Regions from separate parts of the Variovorax sp. GW823-FHT02B07 genome, predicted to be linked through region 2. Evidence: riboswitches for the same ligand, from Rfam matches in the RefSeq annotation. Region 2 holds a riboswitch; the other holds the start of a gene.

Region 1 (3,935 bases), on a different contig from region 2:
GGTCGAGCGAATGCACCGGCGCGCCGGTGGCCAGCGCGAGCCAGTGCGGATCGAGGAAGTCGGGACCGCACTTGAAGGCCCGCACGCGGCGGCCCTGGCGCACGTGCAGCCGCGCGAGCGCGGCCGCGACCGTGGTCTTGCCCTGCCCCGAGGCCGGCGCGGCCACGAGCACCGCGGCGCAGGTGACGGCTGCGCCGAGCGAAGAGCGGCGGGTGTTTACTGCGGAGTCCACTTGAGTCCGACGTACGCGGTGCGGCCCCCGGTGGCGTAGAGCCGTGCGAACTGGTAGTCCTTGTCGCCCACATTGTCCACGCGCGCCACCAGGTTCAGGTCGCGCATGATCTGCTTGCTGGCCGACAGGTTCAGCAGCGTGTAGCCGCCGAGCTTGACGGTGTTGGCCGCGTCGTCGTAGCGCTTGCCAGAGCTCTGGACCTCGGCGCCCAGCGTCCAGCCGGCAATGCGCCAGTCGGCGCCCAGCGTGCCGTGGGCCCGGGCACGGCGTGCCAGCAGGTGATCGGTGGCGAGGTCGCGCGGGTCCTGGTAGTCGAGCGAGGCGCGCAGCGTGACGTCGCCGATGCGGTGGCCGCCCGTAAGGGTCACGCCCTGGTAGCGCGCACGCGCCGTGCTGGCGTAGCAGCCGAACGACGACTGGCAGCCCTTGGCGCTGCCGTCGAACACGATCAGGTTCTGCACGCGGTTGCGGTACAGCACGATGCCGGCCTGCGTGGCGCCGGCCGTGTACTGCAGGCCCAGCTCGACGTTGCGGCTCGATTCGGGTTGCAGGCTCGCCAGGCCGTACTCGCTGAAGCGCTGGTACAGCGTGGGCGCGCGGAACGCGGTGCCGGCCGACACGGTGGCGCGCAGGCTCGGCGTGATCGCGTAGCCGTAGGCGGCGCTGCCGGTGGTCTTGCCGCCGAACTCGCTGTCGTCGTCATGGCGCACATGCAGCTGCAGCGAATGCGGGCCCTTCACGTAGCCGTAACCCAGTGCGGCGGCGTTCTGCGAGCGGTCGCGCGAGAACAGCTTGGCCGAGGTGGTCGGCGCGTTCTCGAGCGCGTCTTCGCGGCGCTCGAGCGTGGCGGTCACCAGGTGCGCGCCGAAACGGAACTCGTTCTGGAACAGGTAGCCGCGCAGACGGGTTTCGGTGCGATAGAACGAGGGCTGGGTCTTGTAGACGGTCTGCGAATCGGTCACCTGCAGGCGGGTGCTGTAGATGTCGTTCCACTTCGCCGACCAGGTCAGCCCGGCGGTGCGCAGTTCGTTGGTCGACACGTCGTCGCGGAAGGTGATCGGCGGCTTGGTGCGAAAGCTCACCGACGGGTCGTAGGCCGCCTCGGTGTTGCTGGTGAGCAAGGTGGCGTCGATGCGCTGGTCGGGCGTGATCTGGAAGCCCAGCTTCAGGTTGCCCGAGGTGCTGCGGTAGCCGTCGCGGTCGGGGTTGGTGAAGCCGTCCTTCGAAGGCGTGCGCTTGGCGATCGGCTGGATGTTGAAGCCCTTGCTTTCCTCATGCGCCACGCCGAACGAGTAGTCGAGCAGCCCCGACTTGCCGCTCACGCCGCCTTCGATCCGGCGCAGGCCGTGGCTGCCGAAGCCGATGCCGGCGTAGGGCGACACGCCCTCCTCGCCGCGCTTGGTGAAGAGCTGGATCACGCCGCCCACGGCGTCCGAGCCGTACACCGCGGCGGCCGGGCCGCGCAGCACTTCGATGCGGTCGATCTGCGCGAGCGGAATGCCTTCCCAGCCGGCGCCGCCGGTCGATTGCGAATCGATGCGCACACCATCGAGGTAGACCGCGGTGAAGCGCGATTCGGCGCCGCGGATGAACACGCTGGTGGCGTTGCCCACGCCGCCGCTGCGCGAGATCTCCATGCCAGGCAGGCGCGCCAGCACGTCGGCCACGCCGGTCGCACCGCTGCGCTCGATGGTCTTGCGGTCGATGACGGAGACATCGCCCACCAGGTCCGACAGCGCCTGTGGCGTGCGGTTGGCGGTGACGACGGTCTCGTCGAGCGTGGCAGATGCAGCAGCTTGCGCCTGCGCGGCCAGTGGCACCAGGGCCAGGCCGCCGAAGGCCGAGGCCAGGGCGAGCGTCAGCGGCAGGCACGCGGGACGGTGGCGGCGCACGCTGGCGCGGCCGCTGGAGAGGGAAACACAGGAAATCATGGGGTGAACCGAACGAACTTCTATGCCCTGGCCGGCTTCCCCGCCGGCGCCATGGGCGTCATGGCTGCCGATGCGGCAGCCGCCTTGTTGGCCGGTATCCGGGCTGGCAGATCGACCCTTTGCCGCCTTCCCAGGCACCTGTTTCAGGGCGCCCAGTGGCTGGATGGAAAGGGGTGACGCGTTGCGGCGTCGTCTGCTTGACCGTTGCGGGGGCAGCGCAGGCGGCTTCGGCCCCGGGGGACGTCCACTCCTGCTTCCCGTTGAACTGCGCCGTGCGAACCACGCCGCGAGCACCAACGGGCGAGATTTTAGGCCCACGGGGCGCACACGCCACACCGGGTTTGATCACGAGCGGCGCAGGCCCCAGAATCTCGGCCACGTCCGGTGCGCGCCCCGCGCGGTGCGCCGGATGTTCCGAATTCCCGGGAAACTACAATCGCCAACCATGCCCGCCTCCAGCCCCATCGACCAGATCGCCGAGCGTGTGGAACGCCTGCTCGTGCGTCACGAAGAGGTGCAGCGCACCAACGCGCTGCTGCAGGAACAGGTCGATGCGCTCACGCGTGAACGCGACGGCCTGAAGTCGCGGCTCGCCGCGGCCCGCACCCGCCTCGATGCCCTGCTCGAACGGCTGCCGGCCGAACCCCCTTCCGAAGATTCCCATCACGCATGAAGCAGATTGAAGTACAGATCATGGGCCAGAGCTACTTGCTTGGCTGTCCCGACGGCGGCGAGGCGCAACTGCGCGAGGCCGTCGACCGCGTGGACGCGGCCATGTGCAAGATCCGCGACGCGGGCAAGGTGAAGGCACGCGATCGCATCGCCGTGCTCGCCTCGCTGAACCTGGCTTTCGATCTCGCGGCCCAGCAGGCCAGTTCTGCCGCTGCTGCCGCCGCACCGGCCCCTGCTGCTGCACCTGCAACGAGCACCGACGAAACCTCCGGTGACACCGACCCGCAGGCCGCCCAGCTCATTCAGAGACTCGATCAGGCCCTGGCGGGCGATGGACATTTGCTCTGAGGGCACGCGGCCCGGCACATCCGGGGCGTAAAATCCGTTTTGTCTGCAGACGTGTCGGGCTTAATATTTCCTTGTTCCAATGCTCTCCGGAGCCGGGCTTGGTACATCGCTTGACGGGCGTGATCATCTCGCGTCAGATGAACCCGAAGTCCTGCTGCCCTCGCCCACCTGAACCCTGGTTCAGGATGCGGGTCCGGCACACCATCTGCAGACACCTTTTCCCGCCACGGCCCCCTGCTTCACCGCACGGGGCCGTTGCTTTTTCAGCCGCTCGTTCTTTCCCCATCCTCCCGTGAACCTCGCTGCCCTGCTCGACCCGCTCCTGATCGCCGAACTCGCCGCGCTCGGCCTGGGCACCGGTTTCCTCGCCGGCCTGCTGGGCATCGGCGGCGGCATGCTGATGGTGCCGTTCATCACGATCATCATGGGCCAGCGCGGCGTGCCGGCCGACCTGGCGGTGAAGATGGCCATCGCGACCTCGATGGCGACGATCATCTTCACGTCGGTGTCCAGCGTGCGCGCGCACCACAAGCGCGGCGCGGTCCGCTGGGACATCGTGCAGCGCCTGGCCCCCGGCATCGTCATCGGCAGCCTCGCGGGCAGCCTGGGCGTGTTCGCGCTGCTCAAGGGCACGGCGCTGGCCATCTTCTTCGCGCTGTTCGTGGGCTTCTCGGCCACGCAGATGTTCCTCGACAAGAAACCCAAGCCCACGCGGCAGATGCCGGGCACCGGCGGCCAGCTCGCGGCGGGCG
Region 2 (3,935 bases):
CGCATCGACGATGCGCCACACGGGCTGCGCGTCGGTGCCGGCCTGCATCTCCAGCGCCATGCGCCGGGGCGGCTGCGTGCGCACCGCGAGCGGCAGCGCATCGAGCGCGACAGCCGGCGCGACCACCGCCTGTTCGAGGCGTACCGGGGCGAGCCCCGCGAGCCGCTCTTCGTCCGTGAGGTTCGGGTACCCCACGTACATCATGACCACGCCCGAGACGAACCACATGACGAACAGCAGGCAGCCGCCGATGCCCAGCCATCGGTGCGTCCAGTACAGCGCCCGCCGCAGCGGAGGCCATGTGTGTTGCCATGCGGTGCTCATGCGGCCATTCTTGTTCAGAAGGTCACGAACGCCGACAGCTCGAACGAGCGCGGCCGGCCCAGCAGCCACTGGTTGCCGCCGTTCGAGAACGAGACCGGGTACTTGCGGTCGGCGAGGTTGAAGGCGCGCAGCGCGAGCTTGAGCGACGGGTTCGCCTGCCAGCTCACGCCCGCGTCGGCCACGGTGTAGGAGCCGATGCGGCGCGTGTTGGCCGCATCGACCTGCCGCGCGCCGACGTGGCGCACGCCGAGTTCGGCCTCCCACTGCGGCAGGAAGCGCCAGTGCAGCCACAGGTTGGCAGCCACCTCGGGCACGCCGGCGGGCGTGTTGCCCGCGCGCGAGACCAGCGACTTGCCGACCGCCTCGTTGAAGTCGTCGTAGCGCGCACGCAGCCGCGCGGCGTTGGCTTCGAGGCGCAGCGTGGAGGTCAGCGCCAGGTCGAGCGTGGCCTCGATGCCTTCGGACGACTGCTTGCCGATCTGCTGCACGACGGTCGGGTCGTTCGCGTCGCGCGACAGCAGCTTGGTCTTCTCGATGCGGTAGGCCGCCACGCTCCACGCGCCGCGGCCCTCGGCCAGCTGGCGCTTGTAGCCCACCTCGACCTGCTTGCCGACGCTGAGCTCGAACGGCACCTGCGTGGCCGAGGTGCTGATGAGCCCGGTGAGCGGATCGGCCGCGCGCGCCACCTGCGCATAGAACGACTGCGCGGCGTCGGGCGCGTAGACCACGCCCAAGCGGCCCGTGGCGTACTCGAAGGTCTTGTCCAGGCGCGGGGCACGGCCCTGCGGGTCGGTGCGCACGATCTTCGCGTGGTCCCAGCGCAGGCTGCCGACCACCGACCAGTGTTCGTTGAAGGCCAGCTTGTCTTCGGCGAAGAAGGCGTAAGTGCTGGTCCTGGTCTTGTAGCGCGGCAGGTAGGGCGTGGGCGAGACGTAGTAGCCGGGGTTGAAGACGAAGGCGTCGACCACCGAGCGCCCGCCGTAGGGCGTGTCGCTCGAATTCAGGAAGTCGATGCGGTTGGCGTCGAAGCCCACCAGCACCTGGTTCTTCAGGCCGAACAGCGCGTGCTTGAAGGTGGCGTCGGTGCGGTTGCCGATCTGCTCCTGGTCGTGGCCGATTTCCAGGTAGTCGCCGCGCGTCACGCGGTTCGTGGTGGCGCTGTAGGTGTAGGTTTCGCTGTCGCGCCAGTGGCGCTTGCTGTCCAGGCGATAGAGCTGGTTGCGCACGGTGACGGCGTCGTTGGGCGTCCACTGCGCATCGAGGCGGGTCCAGCGGTCGCGGTACTTGACCTCGGCGTCGTCGAGGTTGTAGTTCTGTTCGCGGTTCAGGCTGCTCACGCGGCCGTTGACGAGCGGCACGCCAAAGTAGCGCTGCGGCGTCTGGCGGCCCTCGTCGTGCGAGAGCGTGAACTGCAGCCGCGGCGACACGTCGAGCCGCACCGCGCCGCCCACCGCCAGGCTCTCGGCCTCGCCGCGCCGCATGAAGCCGTCGGTCCTGCGGTGGCTGATGTCGAAGCGGTACGAGAGCATGTCGTTGATCGCCCCGCCGCTGCCGAAGGCGACCTGGCGCGTGGCGTCGGAGCCGACGGTCACGAGTGCTTCGTTGCGAATCGGGCCGCGCGTGGGCTTCTTGGGCACCACGTTGATCGCGCCGCCGATGGCGCCTTCGCCGAACATCACCGAGGCGGCGCCGCGCAGCACCTCGATGCGGTCGGTCGACCAGGTGTCGAACGGGAAGGTGACGGTGCCTGCGCCCACGTACAGGCGCGTGCCGTCGTACAGCTGCATCACCGAGCCGTGGCCGTTGAAGCCGCGCGCCGACAGCGACGAGCCGCCGTTGCCCGGCGCGGGCGAACCCGTGATGCCGGTGGCACGGCTCGCGGCCTCGACCACCGACACGTCGCCGCGCGCGCGGATGGCGTCGCCGGTCAGCACCTCGATGCTGGCCGGTGTTTCGAGCGGCGTGAGGCCCAGGCGGCTGCCGGTCTGCGTGGGCTCGTCCAAGGCCAGCGGCGTGTGGCGGCTGGCTTCGACCTGCACGGGCGTGAGGCTGGGACGGCCGGCCGTGTCGCCCGACTGGGCGAGAACTGGCCCGCAAGCGAGGCCGAGCCCCAGCGAAAGACCTGAAAGACCCGAAAGGCGCACCCGTTGCAGGGGCGGGCCCGAGCGATCGCGCGGCGGCGATGCAATGCGATTCATCCGACTTCTCCTCCAGCCCGCGTCCCCGCAGGCTCTTGACCGATCGCGGACGCCGAGGGAGAAGAGACGAGGGGCGGTGCCGTTTCGCGCGAGGGAAAAGCGGCAGGCCCGGACACGCACTCCCGCAGCATCCGAAGGCGGTTGCGAAGGCCGGTATCCGGGCTCGCGGAGTGCGTCGGGGTGCAATGCATGCACCTCGGCGCCGAAGCCCTCGCCTTCCCACGCCGAAGCGCAGTGGCTGCCCGGGCGAAGAATCGCCGAGACCTGAGGGTGTCGATGTCCGCTGACCGTTGCGGGGGCAGCGCAGGAATGGAAGGGTCGTTCGAAAAAACGACGCCTCGCACCTGCTTCCCGTTTAACCCCGCCGCCAATCCTGTGACTGGTCGTGCAGGGCACCTTCGAACCGTGGGGTGTTGGACGACACCGGTGTGAACCAATGTTTCCAACCGCCGGGATTATAGGGAGCGCCCTCCGGCAGCTCCCTTGCGGGCCCCGTCAGACGGGCTTGCCGTCGGGCCCGAAGAGCCGCCGCAGCACCGCCACGCCGGCCACCAGTGCATTCGAATACGTGCCGTAGGGCTCGTGGGCGGCTTCGAGCGGCACGTACACATGGGTGGAGTCGCCGGGCGAGCCGTCCACGGCCTCCATCAGCACCCAGTAGAACTCCCCTTCTTCCAGTTCGTGGACGGTGAGTGCGATGTCTCTCGGCGAAGGCATGACGGTCAAAAATGAAACAGGGAATGAACCCGCCTTTGAACGGGCAAGGGGCCGGCGCGGTTGTCAGTACTAGGGCTTCTCCTACAGTGCCCGGACGCCGCGCGGCCTAATGTTAGGGGTGGGGAGTTGCATCAGAACAAGGAGTCAGCATGAAACATTTCACGCTTGAACCCAACATGCGCGCCGCCTTCGGTGGCGCGTTCTACCCGACCGGTTACTCCCTGGTGATGTTTCCGAGCGTCGAAGACGCCAGCCGCATCGGCCACGGGCTGATCGCGAAAGGCATCGTGAGCGGCGACGAGGTCTACCTGATACCGGCCGAAACCGTCCTGGCGGAAATCGCGCCGACCGTGCATGCCTCGCACAGTCCCCTGCCCTCCGCCGGCACCGACGGCGACACGGTGCGCGCCTTCATCCAGCTGGCCCACGAAGGCCACACGGGCCTGCTGATCCGCACCAAGGACGGCGCCATCGCCGAGCGCGTGATGGAACTGGTGCGTACCGTGCCCTACTCGATCGCCGAGCGCTACCGCACGCTGGTGATCGAGGACCTTTGAGTTCTCAGGCCGGCACCGCCATCGCGGCGGCGCGCTGCACCACATCGCGGGCCATGGCCTGGGCGAGTTCCTGTTCGCCCAGGAACACCTTCGCGTCGGTTTCGGCGGCCAGCAGGCGGGCTTCCTGCTCGTTGTGGCT

The links. Region 2 has a riboswitch for cobalamin ahead of AC1RGU_RS15750 (TonB-dependent receptor). Riboswitches for the same ligand answer to the same signal wherever they lie in the genome.
Region 1: it holds a riboswitch for cobalamin, as region 2 does, so the genes downstream of both, AC1RGU_RS08580 (TonB-dependent receptor domain-containing protein) here and AC1RGU_RS15750 (TonB-dependent receptor) in region 2, are expected to answer to the same signal.

What each region holds. Positions count from the first base shown of each region.
Region 1 is NZ_JBXAJX010000001.1:1,829,816-1,833,750, reverse strand. Features, by position in the region: gene AC1RGU_RS08585 (cobyrinic acid a,c-diamide synthase CobB) at 1-232, opposite strand, end outside; gene AC1RGU_RS08580 (TonB-dependent receptor domain-containing protein) at 217-2,163, opposite strand; cobalamin riboswitch at 2,236-2,475, opposite strand; gene AC1RGU_RS08575 (hypothetical protein) at 2,609-2,836, shown strand; gene AC1RGU_RS08570 (cell division protein ZapA) at 2,833-3,183, shown strand; gene AC1RGU_RS08565 (sulfite exporter TauE/SafE family protein) at 3,476-3,935, shown strand, end outside.
Region 2 is NZ_JBXAJX010000002.1:1,026,060-1,029,994, reverse strand. Features, by position in the region: gene AC1RGU_RS15755 (PepSY domain-containing protein) at 1-324, opposite strand, end outside; gene AC1RGU_RS15750 (TonB-dependent receptor) at 339-2,522, opposite strand; cobalamin riboswitch at 2,654-2,936, opposite strand; gene AC1RGU_RS15745 (hypothetical protein) at 3,018-3,239, opposite strand; gene AC1RGU_RS15740 (hypothetical protein) at 3,389-3,796, shown strand; gene AC1RGU_RS15735 (cation:proton antiporter domain-containing protein) at 3,801-3,935, opposite strand, start outside.